3 regions of the Tardiphaga sp. vice154 genome follow, and region 3 is predicted to be linked to each of the others. Evidence: predicted binding sites of a transcription regulator. Region 3 holds the regulator's gene; each other region holds the start of a gene.

Region 1 (6,633 bases), 1.4 Mb from region 3:
ACGGGCATCGTCGAAGCCCGCGGGCGCATCGCCCTCGCCGAACTCTGCGATCCTGCCATCGGCAAAGGCGATCCAGCCTTGTTCGATCACGCGATCGGCCAGCACGATTCGGGCATTGCCGATCACGGTTTCTTGTTGCTTTGCTTTCATCATCTTCTTTCTCAGGCGCCTGCTGCGAACGATGTCACATCGACCAGCCGGTCGGCAATCTGGTGGCGCACGTCGTCGTCATGAACGATCGCGACCATGGCAACGCCGGCGCGTTTCTTCTCGGCGACCAGTTCGACCACCACGGCGCGGTTCACCGCATCCAGCGAGGCGGTCGGCTCGTCCAGCAGCAGGATCGGCAGTTCGGAGATGAAGCCGCGCGCGATGTTGACGCGCTGCTGCTCGCCGCCGGAGAAGGTCGAGGGCGGCAGCTTCCACAGCCGCTCGGGAATGTTGAGTTTTCGCAACAGCACGCCTGCCCGCTCGCGCGCGTCCTCGCGGGCCACGCCGGCGGCGAGCAACGGCTCCGCCACGACGTCGAGCGAGGCGACGCGTGGCACCGCGCGCAAAAACTGGCTGACATAGCCGATGGTGTGGCGGCGTACATTGAGGATCTGGCGCGGCTCGGCGGTGGCGATGTCGAGCGACGCGCCCTGGTGCTGCAAGCCGATCACGCCGCCGTCGCAGCGATAGTTGCCGAAGATCATCTTCAGGATCGAGGACTTGCCGGCGCCGGAGGGCCCGCCCAGCACGACACATTCGCCGGGCGCGACGTGGAACGAGACGCCGCGCACGACCGGCAGCCGGATGCCGTCCTGCAGATGCATCACAAAGGTCTTTTCAGCGTTGCGGATGTCGATCATCGGAATCATGGTGCCCTCACGCCGGCAGGATCGAGGAAACGAGCAGTTGCGTATAGGGCTCGCGGGGATCGTCGAGCACCTGGTCGGTGAGGCCGGTCTCGATCACGCGGCCGCCCTGCATCACCATCACCCGATGCGACAGGAGCCGCGCCACCGCGAGATCATGGGTGACGACGATGGCGGCAAGGCCGAGTTCGCTCACCAGCGTCCGCATCATGTCCAGCAGGCGCGCCTGCACCGAGACGTCGAGCCCGCCGGTCGGCTCGTCCATGAAGACAAGGCGCGGCTCGGTGACCAGGTTGCGTGCGATCTGCAACCGCTGCCGCATGCCGCCGGAATAGGTTTTTGGCGCATCGTCGATGCGATCCACCGAGATCTCGACGCGCTCCAGCCACGACGCCGCGGTCTGCCGGATTCGGCCGTAGTGGTTTTGGCCAACGGCCATCAGCCGCTCGCCCACATTGGCACCGGCCGAGACGCCCATGCGCAACCCCATCGCGGCATCCTGATGCACGAAGCCCCAGTCGGTGCGGAACAGAAAGCGCCGCTCGGCTTCGCCCAAGGCCGAAAGATCGCGTAGTACGCCGTCGCGCATCCGGTACGACACCGAGCCGGCATTCGGAATCATCTGCGCCGACAGCAATTGCAGCAGCGTCGACTTGCCGGAGCCGGACTCGCCGACGATCGCCAGCACTTCGCCGGGATACAGCGCGAAGGAGACATCGCGGCAGGCGTTGAGCCGACCGAAGGATTTCGACAGGCCTTCGGCGAGCAGCAGCGGCTGGTCGTCGTTGCGCGGCGCGCGCGTCACATCAAGCATGCTGCTTCTCCACATAAGGCGCGCTCTCGGCGCCACGGTGGCCTTCGGCCTGCCGCGTCTCGCAATAGTCGGTATCGGAACAGACGAACATCCGGCTGCCCGCATTGTCGGTGACGATCTCGTCGAGATAGGACGAGGACGAGTTGCACAGCGCGCAGCAGGCGTCGTGCTTGTAGGGCTCGAACGGATGGTCCTCGAAATCCAGCGACACCACCGAGGTATAGGGTGGGATCGCGTAGATGCGCTTCTCGCGGCCGGCGCCGAACAGTTGCAGCGCCGGGCAGTTGTCCATCTTCGGATTATCGAATTTCGGCGTCGGCGACGGGTCCATCACATAGCGTGCATTGACCTTGACCGGATAGGCATAGGCGGTCGCGATATGGCCGAACCGCGCGATGTCCTCGTAGAGCTTCACATGCATCAGCCCGTATTCGCCGAGCGCATGCATGCGCCGCGTCTCGGTCTCGCGCGGCTCGAGGAAGCGCAGCGGTTCCGGGATCGGCACCTGATAGACCAGCACTTGCTTCTCATGCAGCGGCGCTTCGGGAATCCGGTGCCGGGTCTGGATCACGGTGGCGTCGAGCGTGCTGGTGGTGACGGCCACACCCGCGGTCTTCTGGAAGAATTTGCGGATCGAGATCGCGTTGGTGGTGTCGTCCGAGCCCTGGTCGATCACCTTCAGCACGTCCTTGTGGCCGAGGATCGCCGCGGTCACCTGCACGCCGCCGGTGCCCCAGCCATAGGGCATCGGCATTTCCCTTGACGCGAACGGCACCTGATAGCCGGGGATCGCGATCGCCTTCAGGATGGCGCGGCGGATCATCCGCTTGGTCTGTTCGTCGAGATAGGCGAAATTATAGGTCGGCGCGTTCATTCCGCGGCCTCCTTCATGGCATCGGGTGCAGAATTGGCGTCGACAAATTCCTTGCGCAGCTTGCGCAACAGTCCGAGCTCGGACTGGAAATCGACGTAATGCGGCAGCTTGAGGTGCTCGACGAAGCCGGTCGCCTGCACGTTGTCGGAATGCGACATCACGAATTCCTCGTCCTGCGAGGGCGCAACGACATCCTCACCGAGTTCGCGGGCGCGCAGCGTGCGATCGACCAGCGCCATCGACATCGTCTTGCGCTCGCTCTGGCCGAAGGCCAGGCCGTAACCGCGCGTGAAGCACGGCGCCTCGGTGGCGCTTCCCTTGAACTGGGTGACCATCTGGCACTCGGTCAGCGTGATGGCGCCGAGCGGCACCGCGAAGCCGACATCTTCCGCCATGAACTCGACTTCGACCTCACCGAGCCGGATCTCGCCGGCGAACGGATGGTTGCGGCCATAGCCGCGCTGCGACGAATAGCCGAGCGACAACAGAAAGCCCTCGTCGGCCCGCGCCAGATTCTGCAGCCGCAGATCGCGCGCGGCGGGAAAGCTGAGCGCGTCGCGGGTGAGATCGCCGACCGGCTGATCGGCCTGTTCCGCCGGAGACGCTTCGATCAGGCCGTCGCGACCCAGAATGTCGGTGACGCGCGGCATTACCGCGGGCTGCGCTTCGGACTGCGCCGGCTGCTCCGGCATGGACTCGCCAGCGAGTACGGGATCCAGCAGGCGATGGGTGTAGTCGAAGGTCGAGCCCAGCACCTGGCCGCCCGGCATGTCCTTGAAGGTCGAGGATATCCGGCGCCGCACCCGCATCTGCGAGGTATCGACCGGCAGGCTTTCGCCGAACCGCGGCAGCGTGGCGCGGAACGCGCGCAGCAGGAAGATCGCCTCGATCATGTCGCCGCGCGCCTGCTTGATGGCGAGCGATGCCAGTTCGCGGTCGTACAGCGAGCCCTCGGTCATGACGCGGTCGACACCGAGGCTGAGCTGTTCGGAGATCTGGTCCAATGATACTTCCGGCACATCGCGATCGCCGCGACGTTCATGTGCCAGCAGCCGGTGGGCGTTTTCGATGGCGCGTTCGCCACCCTTGACGGCGACATACATGCTCAGCCCTCCTTCGCGGTGAGGCGCGTGGTGCGCGGGATCGCGACGACCCTGTCGTCGGAAACCAGCACGAGATCGATACCGCGCGGAAACAGCGTGGCATTGAGCGCGAGACGATCTAGCCAGTCCGGCAGTCCGATGGTCGCGTGCAGAATGGCCGTGCCATCGATGCCCGGGCCGCGCAGTCCATAGGCCGGCCCTTCGGTGAGGCTGGCCACCTGCAGGATGATGGTGGTCGAGCGGTCCGGATATTCTGAGGTCCCGAATGAAAACTGCTCGAAGCCCGGCAGCGTGCGGGCTTCGGCGATCAGCGCAAAGCTGCAGACCGATGAGCCTGCGATGACCGGCGCGCTGGTGTGAAACTTGATCCACTTGGCGACCGCAGGCGTCGCCGCCATCCCGGCGTCGAGCCACACCGGCGTGTCCTGGTCGAACAGCGTCAGTGCGATAGCGGCCGAACCACGCATCATCGGCGCCGGCACGCCGGAACCGGCCTCGATGCGCTGCACGGAACCCGGCCGCGCCATCGCGTCCATCACCGAGCGAAAGGTCGATTGTGCCGACAGCACCTTGTCGGCGAAGCCCGCCGGCATTTCTGCAATCGTGGTCATGATTATCCCTCCCCGCGCACGAGCGTATAGAAATCAACCTTGGTCGCCGCGGTCTGCGCCGCCTGGCGCTGCTGCTCGCCGGCGATCCGCGCCCGCAGCGGCGTCAGTACCTGTATTTCCAGCGTTTCTGCGAAACGTTCGGTCTGGATCAGCGCATCGCACAGCGCGATCAGTTCGGCCTTGGCGCGGTCGCGGCCGAGCACATAGCCAAAACCGACCTCGCCGCCCGCCAGCCGCACGGCGGCCCGCGACACGGTGGCCTCGCCAAGGTTGAACGGCGCACCGTCGCCGCCGATCCGGCCGCGCAGCATCACCAGCCCGTTCTCCGCTTCGCGCAACGGCTGATAGGCAGGCATCTCAAGCGCTTCGAGATGGCCGGCGATCGCCGCCGTGTCGGCATGCGCCAGCACGGCCATTGCCTGCTGTCGCCGCATCTGCTCAGGGTTCAGGGCTGCGGTCATGGTCATCCCGTCCGGATCAAGTTGTCTATATTTCTAGACAACTTGATAGACCCATGCAATGACCGTTTGGTGACAGCACGGTGATTTTTCGCTATCCCCGCCCGACAACTTGGTGAGACCACAACATCGTGACCATGCAGGACAAACCAACCGGCGTTGCGCTGTGGCGGCAGGTCGCCGACGGCATCGAGCGTGGCATTGCCGACGGTACTCATCGGTCCGGCGAAAAACTGCCCGGCGAGACCGAGATCGCCGAAACCTACCGCGTCAATCGCCATACGGTGCGTCGCGCGCTGGCGTCGCTGGCCGAGCGCGGTTTCGTGCGTGCCGAGCGCGGCAGCGGCACCTATGTGGAAGCGCCGAAGCTGACCTATCCGCTGCGCGCGCGCACGCGCTTCTCCGAGATCGTCGGCGCCGGCGGTCGCGAGCCCGACGGCAAGATGATCGAGGCCGCCACCGAACCTGCGACGCGCGAGCTGGCCAAACAGCTCGGCGTGAAGACCGGCGCGCCTTTGGTGCGGATCGAAGCGCTGCGTTTTGCCGACAAGACGCCGATCTGCATCGGCACCACCTGGTTTCCCGCAGACCGTTTTGCCGATGCCGCGGCGGTCTACCAGCGGCTGAATTCAACGACGAAGCTGCTCGCGCATTACGACATCCGCGACTATCAACGGCTCTCGACCCGAATCACCGCCGCGATCGTCAATGCCGCCGACGCCGCAAGGCTTGAACTGGCGCTGGGGCGGCCGATCCTGATCGTCGACAGCGTCGACACCGATATGAAGGGCACGCCGCTGAAGGTGTCGCGCTCGCGCTTCGTCGCCGAGCGCGTCGAGTTCGTCGTTGAGAACGGCTAGCGCGAGCCTTCACACCACCGCGCGTCGCCCGATGATCGCAAAGCGCAGCCGGCTGGAGATGACGTCGATCGCTGCGACCGCCACCAGGATCATCAGGATCAGGAACGACACTTTCTGCCATTCCAGCACGCGGATCTGTTCGGCGAGCTGCAGCCCGATGCCGCCCGCGCCGACGATGCCAATGATGGTCGCGGACCGGGTGTTGGATTCGATGAAGTACAATACCTGTCCGGCGATCACCGGCAGAACCTGCGGCAGCAGGCCAAAGCGTATCTCGTGCAGCGGGCTGCCGCCGGACGCCCGGATGCCTTCGACCTGCTTCTTGTCGGCGGCTTCGATCGCCTCCGAGAACAATTTACCGAACGCCCCGAAATCCGACACCGCAATGGCCAGCACGCCGGCGAACGGGCCGAGGCCCACGACATTGATCCAGACCAGCGCCCAGATCAGCGTATCGACGCCGCGGATCGAGTCGAGGAAGCGCCGCACCGGAAAGCGCAGGAAAGGCGACGGAATGATGTTTCGCGCCGCCAGAAAGCTGACCGGCAACGCGATCACTGCTGCGAGCGTGGTGCCGAGCAGAGCGATCGACAATGTCTCGCCCATCGCGGCGAGATAGGCCGGCAGCGACGAGCCGGGATCGGGCGGCACCATCATCATCGCGATCCAGCCGAGCTGCTGCACGCCGGCCAGCATCCGGGCCGGCGAGAACTCCAGTTCGTTGAGGCCGAAGATGAACAGCGCCAGCACCGCGACAAAGATCGCCGGCACCGTCGCGCGTGACGCCATCGGCCGCTGAAACACGGCCGGATAGCGCGCGCGCAGTTCTTCGGTATTGACGCTCGGCCGCTTGCTCATGATCGGGCTTCCTTGCCGAACAGCCGGCCGCGCAGCCAGCCGGTGCTGATGTCGATGATGAACACGGTGACGATGATCATCAGCAGGATGGCGCTCACGTCCGAATAATAGAATTTCCGTACCGCGACCACGAGTTCCTGGCCGATGCCGCCGGCGCCGACGAAGCCCATCACGGAGGCGCCACGGACATTGATCTCG
Region 2 (6,633 bases), 1.4 Mb from region 3:
CTATATCGGTTCGATGCCCGGCAAGATCATCCAGTCGATGCGCAAGGCCAAGACCTCGAACCCGCTGTTCCTGCTCGACGAGATCGACAAGATGGGCGCCGATTTCCGCGGCGATCCGTCGTCCGCGCTGCTCGAGGTCCTGGACCCCGAGCAGAACGGCACCTTCGCCGACCACTATCTGGAAGTGGACTACGACCTGTCCAACGTGATGTTCATCACCACGGCGAACACCCTGAATATTCCGGGGCCGCTGATGGACCGCATGGAGATCATCCGGATCGCCGGTTACACCGAGAACGAGAAGGTCGAGATCGCGCGCAAGCACCTGATCCCGGTCGCGCTCTCCAAGCACGGTCTGGACAGCAAGGAATGGTCGATCGACGACGACGCCCTGCTGCTGATGATCCGCCGCTACACCCGCGAGGCGGGCGTGCGTAATCTCGAGCGCGAGCTCTCCACACTGGCCCGCAAGGCCGTGAAGGAGCTGATGCTCTCGAAGAAGAAGGTGGTGAAGGTCACCGAGAAGAATATCGAGGAATTCCTCGGCATTCCGAAATATCGCTTCGGCGAGATCGAGCTCGACGACCAGGTGGGCGTCGTGACCGGTCTGGCGTGGACCGATGTCGGCGGCGAGTTGCTGACCATCGAAGGCGTGATGATGCCCGGCAAGGGCCGCATGACCGTCACCGGCAATCTGCGGGACGTGATGAAGGAATCGATCTCGGCGGCGGCGTCCTACGTCCGCTCGCGCGCGATCACCTTCGGGATCGAACCGCCTTTGTTCGAGCGGCGCGACATCCACGTCCACGTGCCGGAAGGGGCGACCCCGAAGGACGGCCCGTCGGCCGGCGTGGCGATGGCCACGACGATCGTGTCGGTGCTGACCGGCATTCCGATCCGGCACGATCTTGCCATGACCGGCGAAATCACGCTGCGCGGCCGGATCCTGCCGATCGGCGGATTGAAGGAGAAGTTGCTGGCAGCGGCCCGCGGCGGCATCAAGACGGTGCTGATCCCCGAGGACAATGCCAAGGACCTCACCGAGATCTCCGACGCCATCAAGGGCGGCATGACCATCATTCCGGTCGCCCGGATGGATGACGTGATCGCCAACGCCCTGGTGCGCAAGCCGATCCCGATCGAGTGGGAAGAGGACACCAAGCTGCCGGTCAAGCCGGACGCCGCCGACGAAGCCGGCAGCGGCCTCACCGCGCACTAAGGATCGATCCTCACGACGACATCAGCGGCGCCCTTCGGGGCGCCGCTTTTTTGTGGGATGTGCCGACGTATTGCAGGCATCAGCGACGCCCCGTCACCTCTCCCCGTCGGGAGAGGTCGGTTATTCGAGCGTCAGCTCGAATATCCGGGCGAGGGGGTCTCGCGCCATCGATAGACCGTATCCCCTCACCCCCGCCCTCTCCCACAGGGAGAGGGGGCGCACGGCCTGAGCGTCGCTGGGGCAATGGCTAGATCATAGGAGTGCGCGCGGTGCTTACGCCGAGGTGCCGACCGCCTTCAGCGTGCAGCCGATGATTTTCAGGCTGCCGTCGGGCTGGACCTCCAGAAAGTACAGCGCATCCCACGGCACGCCTTCGGTATCGACGATGCGGACGTCCTGCTCGATTCGACCGCCGACGCTGCGCGAATCCGTGAAGTCGAAACTCTTGTGGCGATACACCGGCGCGTAGCCGCTGCGGACCATCGCCATGAAGGTGTCGGGATCGCCGAACATGCGCTGCAGCGCCGGCGCGGCATGAGAGTAGGCGGCCGCGGCATCGTCGCGGGCGAGCGCCTGTTCCTGCGCGCGGATCTCGTTTTGCGCAGCGGCGACATCGTCGGCCCGCGCGGGGGCAGCCAGGCCCAGCAGCAGCGCAACCAGTAGAACGGCTACTCGCATGTATCTCTCCCGTGCAGGCGACGGGCTATGCCGCCGGGCCATGCTGACAGATACTGGCAGGCCGGGCGTTTGGTTGCAGAGAATGCGCGAAAACCCGGCGACGGCGGCCCCCCGCCGTCGCCGCGAAGGCCGCGCCTATTCCGCGGCGAGCGCGCGGGCCGGGCCCGCCTGCAGCAGGCGGCCGGCGTCGGTCAGATGCACCAATCGCCCGTTGGCGACCACCGCGACGATGCGCGGCCGTAGCGCCACGCTGTCGTCGATCAGCACCAGATCGGCCCGTCGGCCTTCGGCGATCACACCACGGTCGGTCAGGCCGGCCGCCGCCGCCGGATTGGCCGAAATCAGCGCCCAGGCCTGCGGCAGCGGCAGGATGCCGTCGGCGACAAGCCGGAACGCGGCCAGCAGTTGCGCGGGATAATAGTAATCCGACGCGAGAATCGAGCACAGGCCCTTGGCGATCATGTCGGATGCGCGGGTCCAGCCGGTGTGGCTGCCGCCGCGCACCACGTTCGGCGCGCCGAACACGATGAAGTCGCCGGCGTCCGCGGCGGCAACCGCGGTTTCCTCGTTGATGGGAAACTCCGCAATGGCCACGCCGAGCGCGCGGAAGTCGCTGCGCATGTCGGGTGTCATGTCATCATGCGACAGCGTCGGCACCTTTGCCGCCTTGGCCGCCTGCGCGAGGCGCGCGATCGACGCCGGCACGGCATCGGCGCGCGACAGCACGCGCTCGACCAGGAGGCCGAACGCCTCGCTGCTGAGGCCGCTGCGCTCGACCATGCGGGCGCGCTTCGCGGGTTTAAAGATCCCGGTCAGGTCCATGTGGTCGTTGAACGCCAGCAGGTCGATGCGGCCGTCAGCCAGCCACTGCAGGATCTCGGTCTCGGCGTCGAGATTGTAGGTCTCCTGGCGCAGATGGAAGCGGGTGTCGGCGGCCAGCTGCGGCCGCAGCGTCTCGATCGCCTGCAGCAGCAGTCGCGCATTCTCGGCGCCGCGCAGCCCGGGCTCCCATGACCAGGTGGTGCCGTGGAAAACCGTGGTGATGCCATTGGCTATCGCCTGGCGGTCGCTGTCGATGAGGGCGACGTCAACGGGGAAATCGACGCCGGGGCGCGGCATCAATTGACGCTCGAAGGCGTCGCCATGCAGGTCGACGATTCCCGGCAGCACCAGCAGGCCGCCGGCGTCGACACCGAGGCCATGCGCGTGGTCATGTCCGATGGCGGCGATGCTGCCGCCGTAGATCTGCAGCGAGGTTTCGACGAGTTCGTGGCCGAGCAGGGTGCGTCCGCCGTCAATGAAAATATTCGTCATGTCTCTGCCGTTTGCTGGGCGGCGGGCGCCGCGCCGCCAGATTGGTACTTGTCGAGAAAATCTTCCACCGAAAGTTTGCGAAAGTCGGGCAGGGCCTGGCGCAGCGTCGCGTGGTCCCAGTCCCACCACGCCAGCTCGCCGAGCCGGGCGGCTACGTCTTCCGGAAAGCGGCGGCGAATGATGCGCGCGGGATTGCCGGCGACGATCGTATAGGCCGGCACATCCCTGGTCACGATGGCGCCGGCGGCGATCACCGCTCCGGTGCCGATATGGCGGCCGGGCAGCACGATGGCGCCGTGACCGATCCAGACGTCATGGCCGATCGTGACATGATGCGCGCGGCGCCATTCGAAGAATTCGGCGTCGTCGGCCTCTCCCGGAAAATAGGCGCTGGCGCGATAGGTGAAATGCGCCTGCGTGGCGCGGTGCATGGGATGGTTGCCGGGATTGATCCGCGTCATGGCGGCGATAGAGACGAATTTTCCGATCGTCGTGTAGGTGACCTGCGCGTCATTCACGACATAGGAGTAGTCGCCCATCGCGACTTCCTGCAGGACCGTACGCGCGCCGACCTCGCAATAGGCGCCGAGCGTGGCCTCGACCAGTCGCGCGGTCGGATCGACCGACGGCACCGGTGAGAGTTTCTTTTCGGTCATGGATACTCCTGCAGGAAAGGCTCGGCGGCGATGCCGCTCATAAGGACACAGCGGTGCGCGTGGTTCTCTTCGATCGGTTCCGTGACGACAGCGTGACGTTTCGATGATGATCACCGAAAAGTCCCAGCCTGGGGACTGCGCGGCGGTGGATTGGCGATGTCATATCACTGTCAACCATGGGCGTTACGGCTTGCGTTCTATTGCTTTGGGAGTACGGCATGCTGGTGGTTGATAATCTGACGTGCCGCTTCGGCGCCAAGGCGGCGGTCGATCATGCGTCGTTCGAGATAGCCTCCGGCGCCTTCGTCGGCGTGATCGGTCGCTCCGGCGCCGGCAAATCGACGCTGCTGCGGATGATCAACCGGCTGGCGGAGCCGACCTCGGGCCGCATCCAGTATGACGGCGTCGATATCACGGCGTTGCGTGGTCGCGATCTCCGGCAGTGGCGCGCGCGCTCGGCGATGATCTTCCAGCAGTTCAATCTGGTCGGTCGTCTCGACGTGCTGACCAACGTGCTGATGGGCCGGCTGTCCGAGATGCCGCAATGGCGTTCTCTGACCCAGATGTGGCCCGAGCAGGACCGCGCTCTGGCAATGTCGGCGCTCGAGCAATTCGATATGGCCTCGCTGGCGGCGCAACGCGCCGATCAACTTTCCGGCGGCCAGCAGCAGCGCGTCGCCATTGCGCGTGCGCTGGTGCAGCAGCCCGACATCATTCTCGCCGACGAGCCGATCGCATCATTGGATCCGCGCAATACCCGCATCGTGATGGATGCACTGCTGCGCATCAACAAGCATTTCGGCATCACCGTGATGTGCAACCTGCATTCGCTCGATCTGGCGCGGACCTATTGCGACCGGTTGATCGGCATGTCCGCGGGCCGCGTGGTGTTCGACGGGGCGCCGGCCGCGCTGACCGAAAGCATCGCCCGCGAGCTCTACGACCTGGAAGCCGACGAGGTGATGGGAAGGAACCCGACTCACCATCCGGTACCCGCCGGCGTTCCCGCCTATGGCAACGCCGCCGCCGCCTGACGTCGCAGCCCTGACATCCGCGGGCTGTATTCAGCAAGCGCCTTCAAACCCGAACGAACCCTGAGGCTATCATGATCAATCGCCGCATTCTTCTCATCAGCGCCGCAGCGCTCGCGCTCGCCACCTCGGCCGCGTCGGCGCAGGACTACAAGACCAAATATCCGGAACTGACCTTCGCCGTCATCCCGGCGGAAAACGGTTCCGGCGTCACCGAGCGCTGGCAGCCCTTCGTGAGCTATCTCTCGAAGGAGCTGGGCGTGAAGGTCAATTTGCGCATCGCCAACGACTATGCCGCGGTGATCGAAGGCCAGCGCGCCGGCAACATCCAGATCGCCAGCTACGGCTCCGCCTCGTTCGCCCGCGCCCGCCTGACCGGCGTCAAGACCGACGCCTTTGCCAACGACATCAACATCGATGGCTCGACCGGCTACTATTCGGTGTTCTTCGTCAAGGCGAACAGCGCCTACAAGACGATCGACAATCTGAAGGGCAAGAATCTCGGCCTGGTCGATCCGAACTCGACCTCGGGCAACAACGTGCCGCGCTTCGAACTCGACAAGCTCGGCATCACGGACGCCGACAGCTATTTCGGCAAGGTGGTGTTCACCGGCAGCCACGAGAACGCGCTGCTGGCGCTGTCGCAGGGCACCGTCGACGTCGCTGCCAACCAGTGGACCAACGACAATGATTCCACGCTGCAGCAGATGCTCACCAAGGGCATGCTGAAGAACGCCGACGGCTCGGCGATGAAGAAGGAAGACTTCCGCATCGTGCACAAGTCGGCGCCGATCATCAACGGCCCCTACGCCTACAGCTCGGACCTGCCGGAAGACCTTAAGGTCGCGATCACCAAGGCCTTCATCGAGGCGCCGACCAAGGACAAGGCGGCGTTCGATCGCCTGTCGGACGGCCAGAAGAAGGGCTTCCACGCCGCGACCACCAAGGATTGGGACGCGACCATCGACCTGATCAAGTTCGTCGACGCCCTGCGCAAGAAGAAGGCGTCCTGATCGCTGTACGACTGTGAAGAGCCGGACCGACTGGGTCCGGCTCTTTTTCTTTGACCTCCCTCAGGTATCAACATGTCCGCTGCCGTTTCCATCCTTCCGGCCCAGCAGCTTGCGGCGCTGAATGACGCCTATCGCCGCGCGGTGGCGAAGAAGCGGCTGCGGGCCACGCTGGCGACCGCGGTCGGCTTCGCAGTGCTGCTGATCGCGGCGATAGGGGCGGAGGTCAACCTGGCGACCTTCTTCGGCAAGATCGGCAATATCGCCAGCTACTTCGATCGCATCTTCACGCTCGATACCGGGATGCGGGCATGGAGCGATGTCGGCGAATGGTTCTGGGGCTGGCAGAAATGGCTGTCGCTGCTCGGCGAGACCGTGCTGATCTCCTATGTCGGAACGCTGGTCGGCGCGGTGCTGGCGTTCGGACTGAACTTTCTGTCCGCGGAAAACACCGCACCGTCCGCACCGCTGCGCTTCGTGGTCAAGCGCTTCATGGAATTCTGCCGTACCGTGCCGGACATCGTGTTCGCGTTGATCTTCGTGATCGCCTTTGGCCTTGGCCCGATGGCCGGGGTGCTGGCGATCGCGATCCACTGCGTCGGCGCGCTCGGCAAGCAATATAGCGAGATCGTCGAGAACATCGACATGCGGCCGGTCGAGGGCATCCGTTCGACCGGCGCCGGCTGGACCGACTGCATGCGCTTTGCGGTACTGCCGCAGGTCGC
Region 3 (6,633 bases):
AAGCCATCAAGTTCTTCACCTGGGCCTTCGAGAAGGGCGACAAGATGGCCGAGGAACTCGACTACATTCCGATGCCGGAGCCGGTCGTCAAGCTGATCGAAAAGACCTGGTCGGCTGACATCAAGAGCTGAGCGATCACAAGCTGGCAGTAGTGTACCCTCCCCCCTCTTTGGGGAGGGGCAGGGAGAGGGGGGCGCCGGGCGACGGCGCTTGCGGCTCGCCCTCTCCCGGCGCTTCGCGCCACCCTCCCCCGCAAGGGGGGGCCGCGGGACTGGTGGCTCACCATAACGACGACCGCAGCGCGGCATCAGCGCAGCTCGAATTTCTCAACGATGCGCCCGTGCATCCAGTACAGTAAAAACAGGGGACTGGCGTGGCAGATATGGCCGTACAGAGCTCGTCGATGGAAGCTGCCGGACCGTATGATCGTGCGAAGGCGCTGAGCGCCTTCAAGTTCGGTGATCAGGCATTTTACTGGATCACGCGCCTGTGCGCGATGTCCGTCCTGCTGCTTCTCGGCGGCATCATTCTCTCGCTGATCGCGGGCGCCTGGCCGGCGATGAAGGAATACGGCTTGGCGTTCCTGTGGACGCAGCGCTGGGCGCCGGCCAACGATCCGCCGGTGCTGGGTGCGCTCGGCCCGATCTACGGCACGTTGGTGACCTCGGTGATCGCCATGGCGATCGCCATTCCGGTCGGCCTCGGCATCGCGATTTTCCTCACCGAGCTGTGCCCGCAGTGGCTGCGCCGGCCGATTGGCATGGCAATCGAACTGCTCGCCGGCATTCCCTCGATCATCTACGGCATGTGGGGCTTCTTCGTGCTCGGGCCGTATCTGGCCGATCATGTGCAGCCGTTCATGATCGCCACTTTTGAAGGCGTGCCGGTTCTCGGCACCATCTTCGCCGGCCCGCCCTCTTATCTCAGCCTGTTCAACGCGGCGCTGATCCTCGCCATCATGGTGTTGCCCTTCATCACCTCGATCTCGGTCGACGTGTTCAAGACGGTGCCGCCGGTACTGAAGGAAGCCGCCTATGGCGTCGGCTGCACCACCTGGGAAGTCGTGCGCAATGTCGTCATCCCCTACACCAAGGTAGGCGTGATCGGCGGCATCATGCTGGCGCTCGGCCGCGCGCTCGGCGAGACGATGGCGGTGACCTTCATCATCGGCAACTCGTTCCGGATTTCCGGGTCGCTATTCGGGCCGGGCACCACTATCTCGGCAGCGATCGCCAGCGAGTTCGCGGAAAGCGATGGCCTGCACCAGTCCGCATTGATCCTGCTCGGCCTGCTGCTGTTCGTGCTGACATTCTTCGTGCTGTCGGGCGCGCGGCTGATGCTGATGCGTCTCGAAAAGAAGGCGGGTAACTAGCATGGCCCCGAAAAGTGGATACCGGTTTTCGGATAAGGCCATCATGCTTCAGGTGATGTCATGAACCCGATTTACGCTTCCCGCCGCCGTTTCGACATGCTGATCCGTGCGCTGTGCTTCGGCGCCGCCATCTTCGGCGTCTCCTGGCTGGCGCTGATCCTGTTCACGCTGTTCAGCAACGGCCTCGCCGGCCTCAGCGTGCAGTTGTTCACGCAGAACACGCCGCCGCCGGGCTCCGCCGAAGGTGGCCTGCTCAACGCCATCGTCGGCTCGATCATCATGACGGCGATCGGCGTCGGCATCGGCGCGCCGCTCGGCCTGTTCGCCGGCACCTATTTGGCCGAATACGGCAAGAACGACCGGCTCACCGATGTGATCCGCTTCATCAACGACATCCTGCTGTCGGCGCCCTCAATCATCATCGGCCTTTTCGTCTATGGCGCGGTGGTGGTGCCGATGGGCGGTTTCTCGGCCTTCGCCGGTTCATTGGCATTGGCCGTGATCGTGATCCCTGTGGTGGTCCGGACCACCGAGGACATGCTCGGCCTGGTGCCCAATCCGCTGCGCGAAGCGGCCTCGGCGCTCGGCCTGCCGCGTTCGCTGGTGATCAAGCGGATCGCCTACCGCGCCGCCCGCGCCGGCCTCATCACCGGCGTTCTGCTGGCGACGGCCCGCGTCGCCGGCGAAACTGCGCCCTTGCTGTTCACCGCGCTGAGCAACCAGTTCTTCAGCCTGGATCTCACCAGGACCATGGCCAACCTGCCGGTGACCATCAACAATTTCGTTCAAAGCCCCTACGAGTACTGGAAGCAGCTGGCCTGGAGCGGCGCTCTGATCATAACCCTGGCCGTACTTGCCCTTAACATTGGCGCGCGCATTCTCGGCGCCGAGAGGACAGCGAAATGAGTGAACTATCCGTATCTTCCGGCGTATCCTCGGTTTCCCTGCCGCCGCAGGTGGCGATGGGCGAGGAGCGCTCCAAGGTCAGCGTCCGCGACCTGAATTTCTATTACGGCGACCATCACGCGCTGAAGCACATCAACCTGACGCTGGTCGCCAACCGCGTCACCGCCTTCATCGGCCCGTCGGGCTGCGGCAAGTCCACGCTGCTGCGCATCTTCAACCGCATGTACGACCTCTATCCCGGCCAGCGTGCCGAGGGTCAGGTTATGCTCGACAGCCAGAACGTGCTCGATCCGAAGCTGGATCTCAACCTGCTGCGCGCCCGCGTCGGCATGGTGTTCCAGAAGCCGACGCCGTTCCCGATGACCATCTACGAAAACATCGCCTTCGGCGTGCGTCTCTACGAGAAGATCTCGAAGTCGGAGATGGATGGCCGCGTCGAGAAGGCGCTGCGCGGCGGCGCTCTGTGGAACGAGGTCAAGGACAAGCTGAACGCCTCCGGTCTCAGCCTGTCGGGCGGCCAGCAGCAACGCCTGTGCATCGCGCGCACCATTGCGGTCAGGCCCGAGGTGATCCTGTTCGACGAGCCGTGCTCGGCGCTGGATCCGATCTCGACCGCCAAGATCGAGGAATTGATCGACGAGTTGAAGAACGACTACACCATTGCCATCGTCACCCACAACATGCAGCAGGCGGCGCGCGTTTCTGACAGCACCGCCTTCATGTATCTCGGCGAGTTGATCGAATTCGGCCCGACCAACAAGATCTTCACCTCGCCGACAGATCGCCGTACCCAGGATTACATCACCGGCCGGTTCGGCTGACGCGTTGAACGCGGGAGGGATTGATATGGCTTTCGAACACACGACCAAGGCCTTCGACGGCGACCTGCAGGAATTGACCCGGCTGGTCGCTGAAATGGGTGGTCTCGCGGAGCGGCAGATCACCGATTCCGTCGACGCCTTGGTGCGTCGCGACATTCCGCTGGGAATGAAGGTGGCCGCCGCCGACCAGGAAATCGACCAACTGCAGCGCGTCATCGAAGAGCGTGCCGTGCTCACCATTGCCCGGCGTCAGCCGATGGCGGTGGATCTGCGCGAGATCGTTGGCGCGATGCGGGTTGCCACCGATCTGGAGCGGATCGGCGATCTCGCCAAGAACATCGGCAAGCGCGTCAATGCGTTGGACAGCGACTTCCATCCGCTGAAGCTGATCCGCGGCCTCGAACACATGACTGATCTGGTGCGCTCGCAGGTCAAGGCCGTGCTCGATGCCTACGCCGCGCATGATCTGCCGGCGGCGATGGCGGTGTGGAAGGGCGACGAGGAGATCGACGCGATCTGCACCTCGCTGTTCCGCGAACTGCTGACCTACATGATGGAAGATCCGCGCAACATCTCGTTCTGCATCCATCTGATGTTCTGCGCCAAAAACATCGAGCGGATCGGCGATCATGCCACCAACATCGCCGAAACCGTATTCTACATGATTGAGGGCGAAGCGATCCTGGACAAGCGCCCGAAGGGCGATATGACCAATTTCGCCAACGCCCCGGTTTAACGAGAGAGACAAGCCCATGAACGCGCGCATTCTGGTGGTCGAAGACGAAGAAGCGCTGACCACGCTGCTGCGCTACAACCTCGACGCCGAAGGCTACGAGGTCGAGACCGTCGCCCGCGGCGACGACGCCGACACCCGCTTGAAAGAGCGGGTGCCGGATCTGGTGGTGCTGGACTGGATGCTGCCGGGCCTGTCGGGCATCGAATTGTGCCGCCGGCTGCGCGCGCGTCCGGAGACCAAGTCGCTGCCGATCATCATGCTGACGGCGCGCGGCGAGGAAAGCGAACGCGTCCGAGGCCTGGCCACCGGCGCCGACGATTACATCGTCAAGCCGTTCTCGGTGCCGGAGCTGCTGGCCCGCGTGAAGGGCCTGTTGCGCCGTGCCGCGCCGGAGCGGCTGGCGACCGTGCTGTCGTTCGGCGACATAGAGCTCGACCGCGACAAGCGCCGCGTCGTTCGTTCCGGCCGGCCGATCGATCTCGGCCCGACCGAATATCGCCTGCTCGAATTCTTCCTCGAACATCCCGGCCGGGTGTTCAGCCGCGAGCAACTGCTCGACAGCGTGTGGGGCCGCGATATCTATATCGACGAGCGCACCGTCGACGTGCATATCGGCCGTCTGCGCAAGATCCTCAACCCGCGCGGCGAGCAGGATCCGATCCGCACCGTGCGCGGCGCCGGCTACGCGCTGGACGACCGCTTCGCCAGCATCAGCGCCGAACAGGCAAGCTGAGCGAGCAGAGTTCTTAGCGCTCGCTTGCTTGCCATCCCACATCAAATTCTAGCCGCGACCCTCGGTTACCTCTCCCCGGCGGGGAGAGGTAACCGTGCGTCGCGGCTGGGCTAGAGACCGAACGTCGTTTTCGTAAAAAGGTGGTGCGGGAGGTGTTTACTCCGCCGGGCTCGCGATCGCCGGCGCCGTGGCAGCGTACTTGTCCATCGCAAGATAAACACCGCCCGCCACCAGAATCCCGGCCAGCCAGCTCAAATCGGCGCCGCCCAGCAGGTTGATCGAGATCGGTCCCTGCAGCGCCGGCACCAGCCCGTCCTGAAACAGCCATGCGGCGACCAAGCCGACGCCGAAGGCGATCATTCCGCTCCAATTGATATCGCCATAGGCGCTCGTCTGCGGAGACTTGTAGAGTTCGGCGACGTCGATCACGCCCTTCCGCTTCACGAAGAAGTCCGCGAGGATCACGCCGGCATAGGGGCTCATCCACATCAACAGGCTGATCAGCCAGTTGTCGAACGCCTTGGCGAAAGACGGCGCAGAGATGAAGTAGATCGTCACCGCATAGCCGGCGACACCGACGATCAGCGCCAGCGCCGTGCGCGACAGTTTGAGGCCCATGCTCAACGCCGCCAGCGCCGCCGAATAGACGTTGAGGATGTTGCTGGCGATCGGCCCATGCAGAACCATCAAGAGCACCAGCAGCGCGGCAACGCCGCCGAACACCGCGCTGACCATCTTGGCCGGATCGGCATCCAGCGTTACCGACGCGATGGTAGCGCCGAGGACAGCGAGCCACACCGAGGGCACGAACATGCCGATGTAGCTGTACCAGAAGACCTGTCTCGAGGAGATGGTGCGCGGCACGAAGCGCGAATAGTCCGAGGCCCAGGTCACCCACGAGATTCCCCAGCCGACGCCGACGGCGGTCATCAGCAGCGTCAGCATCGCCAGATGCGCGCCGGGCTCCAGCGACGTCTTGAGGCCCCAATTGACGACGCCGGCCTGGCTCCAGGCCAGGATGCTCATCAGCACCATGATCGCCACGGTCGCCGGCACGGTGTACTTCTCGAAGGTACGGATGGCATAGAAGCCATAGATGCCGATCATCACCTGCAGCACCATCACGAGGGTGATGACGAGGAAGTTCGCGGTCCAGGTGTCACTGATGCCGAACTGGGCGAGGATGGCCATCGAGATCTTGGCGGGGAAGTAGGTGTTGACCCCGATCCAGCCCAGCGTCATCAGGAACATCAGCAGGCTCGGCAGATAGGCGCCGCGACGGCCGAAGGCGGCACGGCTCAATACCATCTGGTTGACGCCGGTCTTGTGGCCCATCACCGTGAAGGCGCCGAAGATTGCGCAGCCGATCAGGTTGCCGATCACGATCACGGCGATCGTTTCCAGCAGGCCGAGCTTGAGAATAATGCCGAGCGCGCCGAGCGCCCAGTTCACCGGCGCGATGTTGGCGCCGGCCCAGATCCACATTTGCTGCGGTCCGGTGGAATCCCGGTCGGCGTCGGGAATGGGTTCGATGCTGTGAATGTCGGCCCGCAACTCGGAATTCGTCATGCTCGCCCCCGCTGATGAAAACTACCGGCGAAAGCGATCAGCAAGAACTGTACCAGAGTAGCGCATGCGTCTGATCAGGAAATGAGCGATCGGTTCAACACGCCGAGCGTGCATCGAACTGTGTGCTGTTTGCCAAGCAAGCTGCCCATCTTGTAGCCACGCCTTGCGTCGAATCGGTCCAAGCGAGCGTTGCAGAGTTCAGTGGTCGCTCGTCCCGTCGCTGCCGTCAGTCGCTTGCTCTGCGACTATTCGCTGCATCATCGCGATGAAGACGGCCTGTTCCTTCCTGCTTAGCCGGCCGAGCGTGGCGCGATGGGCGTCGCGCGCCGGCGTTTCCAGGCGGGCGAGCAGGGCGGCGCCCGATGGCGTCAGCCGGCACAGTTGGGCGCGTCGGTCATTGCCGTCGATCGTGCGTTCCACGAGCCCGCGCGCGGCCAGTCGCTTCAGTGCGCCCGTCGTGGTGGTGCGATCCTGAGCAATATCTGCAGCCAAAGTA

What was found. Region 3 encodes PhoB, which activates phosphate uptake and scavenging genes when phosphate is short. Its sites were predicted from a motif close to TGTCATNNANCTGTCAT; they were not measured.
Region 1: phnF (phosphonate metabolism transcriptional regulator PhnF) is a predicted target of PhoB. The motif match lies at 4,779-4,795, and genes of this name have one in related genera.
Region 2: phnC (phosphonate ABC transporter ATP-binding protein) is a predicted target of PhoB. The motif match lies at 4,025-4,041, and genes of this name have one in related genera.

The regions. Positions count from the first base shown of each region.
Region 1 is NZ_CP041399.1:2,667,097-2,673,729, reverse strand. Features, by position in the region: gene FIU28_RS12465 (alpha-D-ribose 1-methylphosphonate 5-triphosphate diphosphatase) at 1-150, opposite strand, end outside; gene phnL (phosphonate C-P lyase system protein PhnL) at 162-860, opposite strand; gene phnK (phosphonate C-P lyase system protein PhnK) at 868-1,671, opposite strand; gene FIU28_RS12450 (alpha-D-ribose 1-methylphosphonate 5-phosphate C-P-lyase PhnJ) at 1,664-2,545, opposite strand; gene FIU28_RS12445 (carbon-phosphorus lyase complex subunit PhnI) at 2,542-3,648, opposite strand; gene phnH (phosphonate C-P lyase system protein PhnH) at 3,651-4,259, opposite strand; gene phnG (phosphonate C-P lyase system protein PhnG) at 4,262-4,726, opposite strand; gene phnF (phosphonate metabolism transcriptional regulator PhnF) at 4,849-5,577, shown strand; gene phnE (phosphonate ABC transporter, permease protein PhnE) at 5,587-6,435, opposite strand; gene phnE (phosphonate ABC transporter, permease protein PhnE) at 6,432-6,633, opposite strand, start outside.
Region 2 is NZ_CP041399.1:2,660,431-2,667,063, forward strand. Features, by position in the region: gene lon (endopeptidase La) at 1-1,219, shown strand, start outside; gene FIU28_RS12395 (DUF4864 domain-containing protein) at 1,493-1,897, opposite strand; gene FIU28_RS12400 (alpha-D-ribose 1-methylphosphonate 5-triphosphate diphosphatase) at 2,033-3,211, opposite strand; gene FIU28_RS12405 (transferase hexapeptide repeat family protein) at 3,208-3,867, opposite strand; gene phnC (phosphonate ABC transporter ATP-binding protein) at 4,086-4,901, shown strand; gene phnD (phosphonate ABC transporter substrate-binding protein) at 4,973-5,911, shown strand; gene phnE (phosphonate ABC transporter, permease protein PhnE) at 5,984-6,633, shown strand, end outside.
Region 3 is NZ_CP041399.1:1,218,379-1,225,011, forward strand. Features, by position in the region: gene pstS (phosphate ABC transporter substrate-binding protein PstS) at 1-131, shown strand, start outside; gene pstC (phosphate ABC transporter permease subunit PstC) at 374-1,372, shown strand; gene pstA (phosphate ABC transporter permease PstA) at 1,433-2,278, shown strand; gene pstB (phosphate ABC transporter ATP-binding protein PstB) at 2,275-3,099, shown strand; gene phoU (phosphate signaling complex protein PhoU) at 3,125-3,835, shown strand; gene phoB (phosphate regulon transcriptional regulator PhoB) at 3,852-4,568, shown strand; gene FIU28_RS05735 (cytosine permease) at 4,725-6,137, opposite strand; gene FIU28_RS05740 (MarR family winged helix-turn-helix transcriptional regulator) at 6,336-6,633, opposite strand, start outside.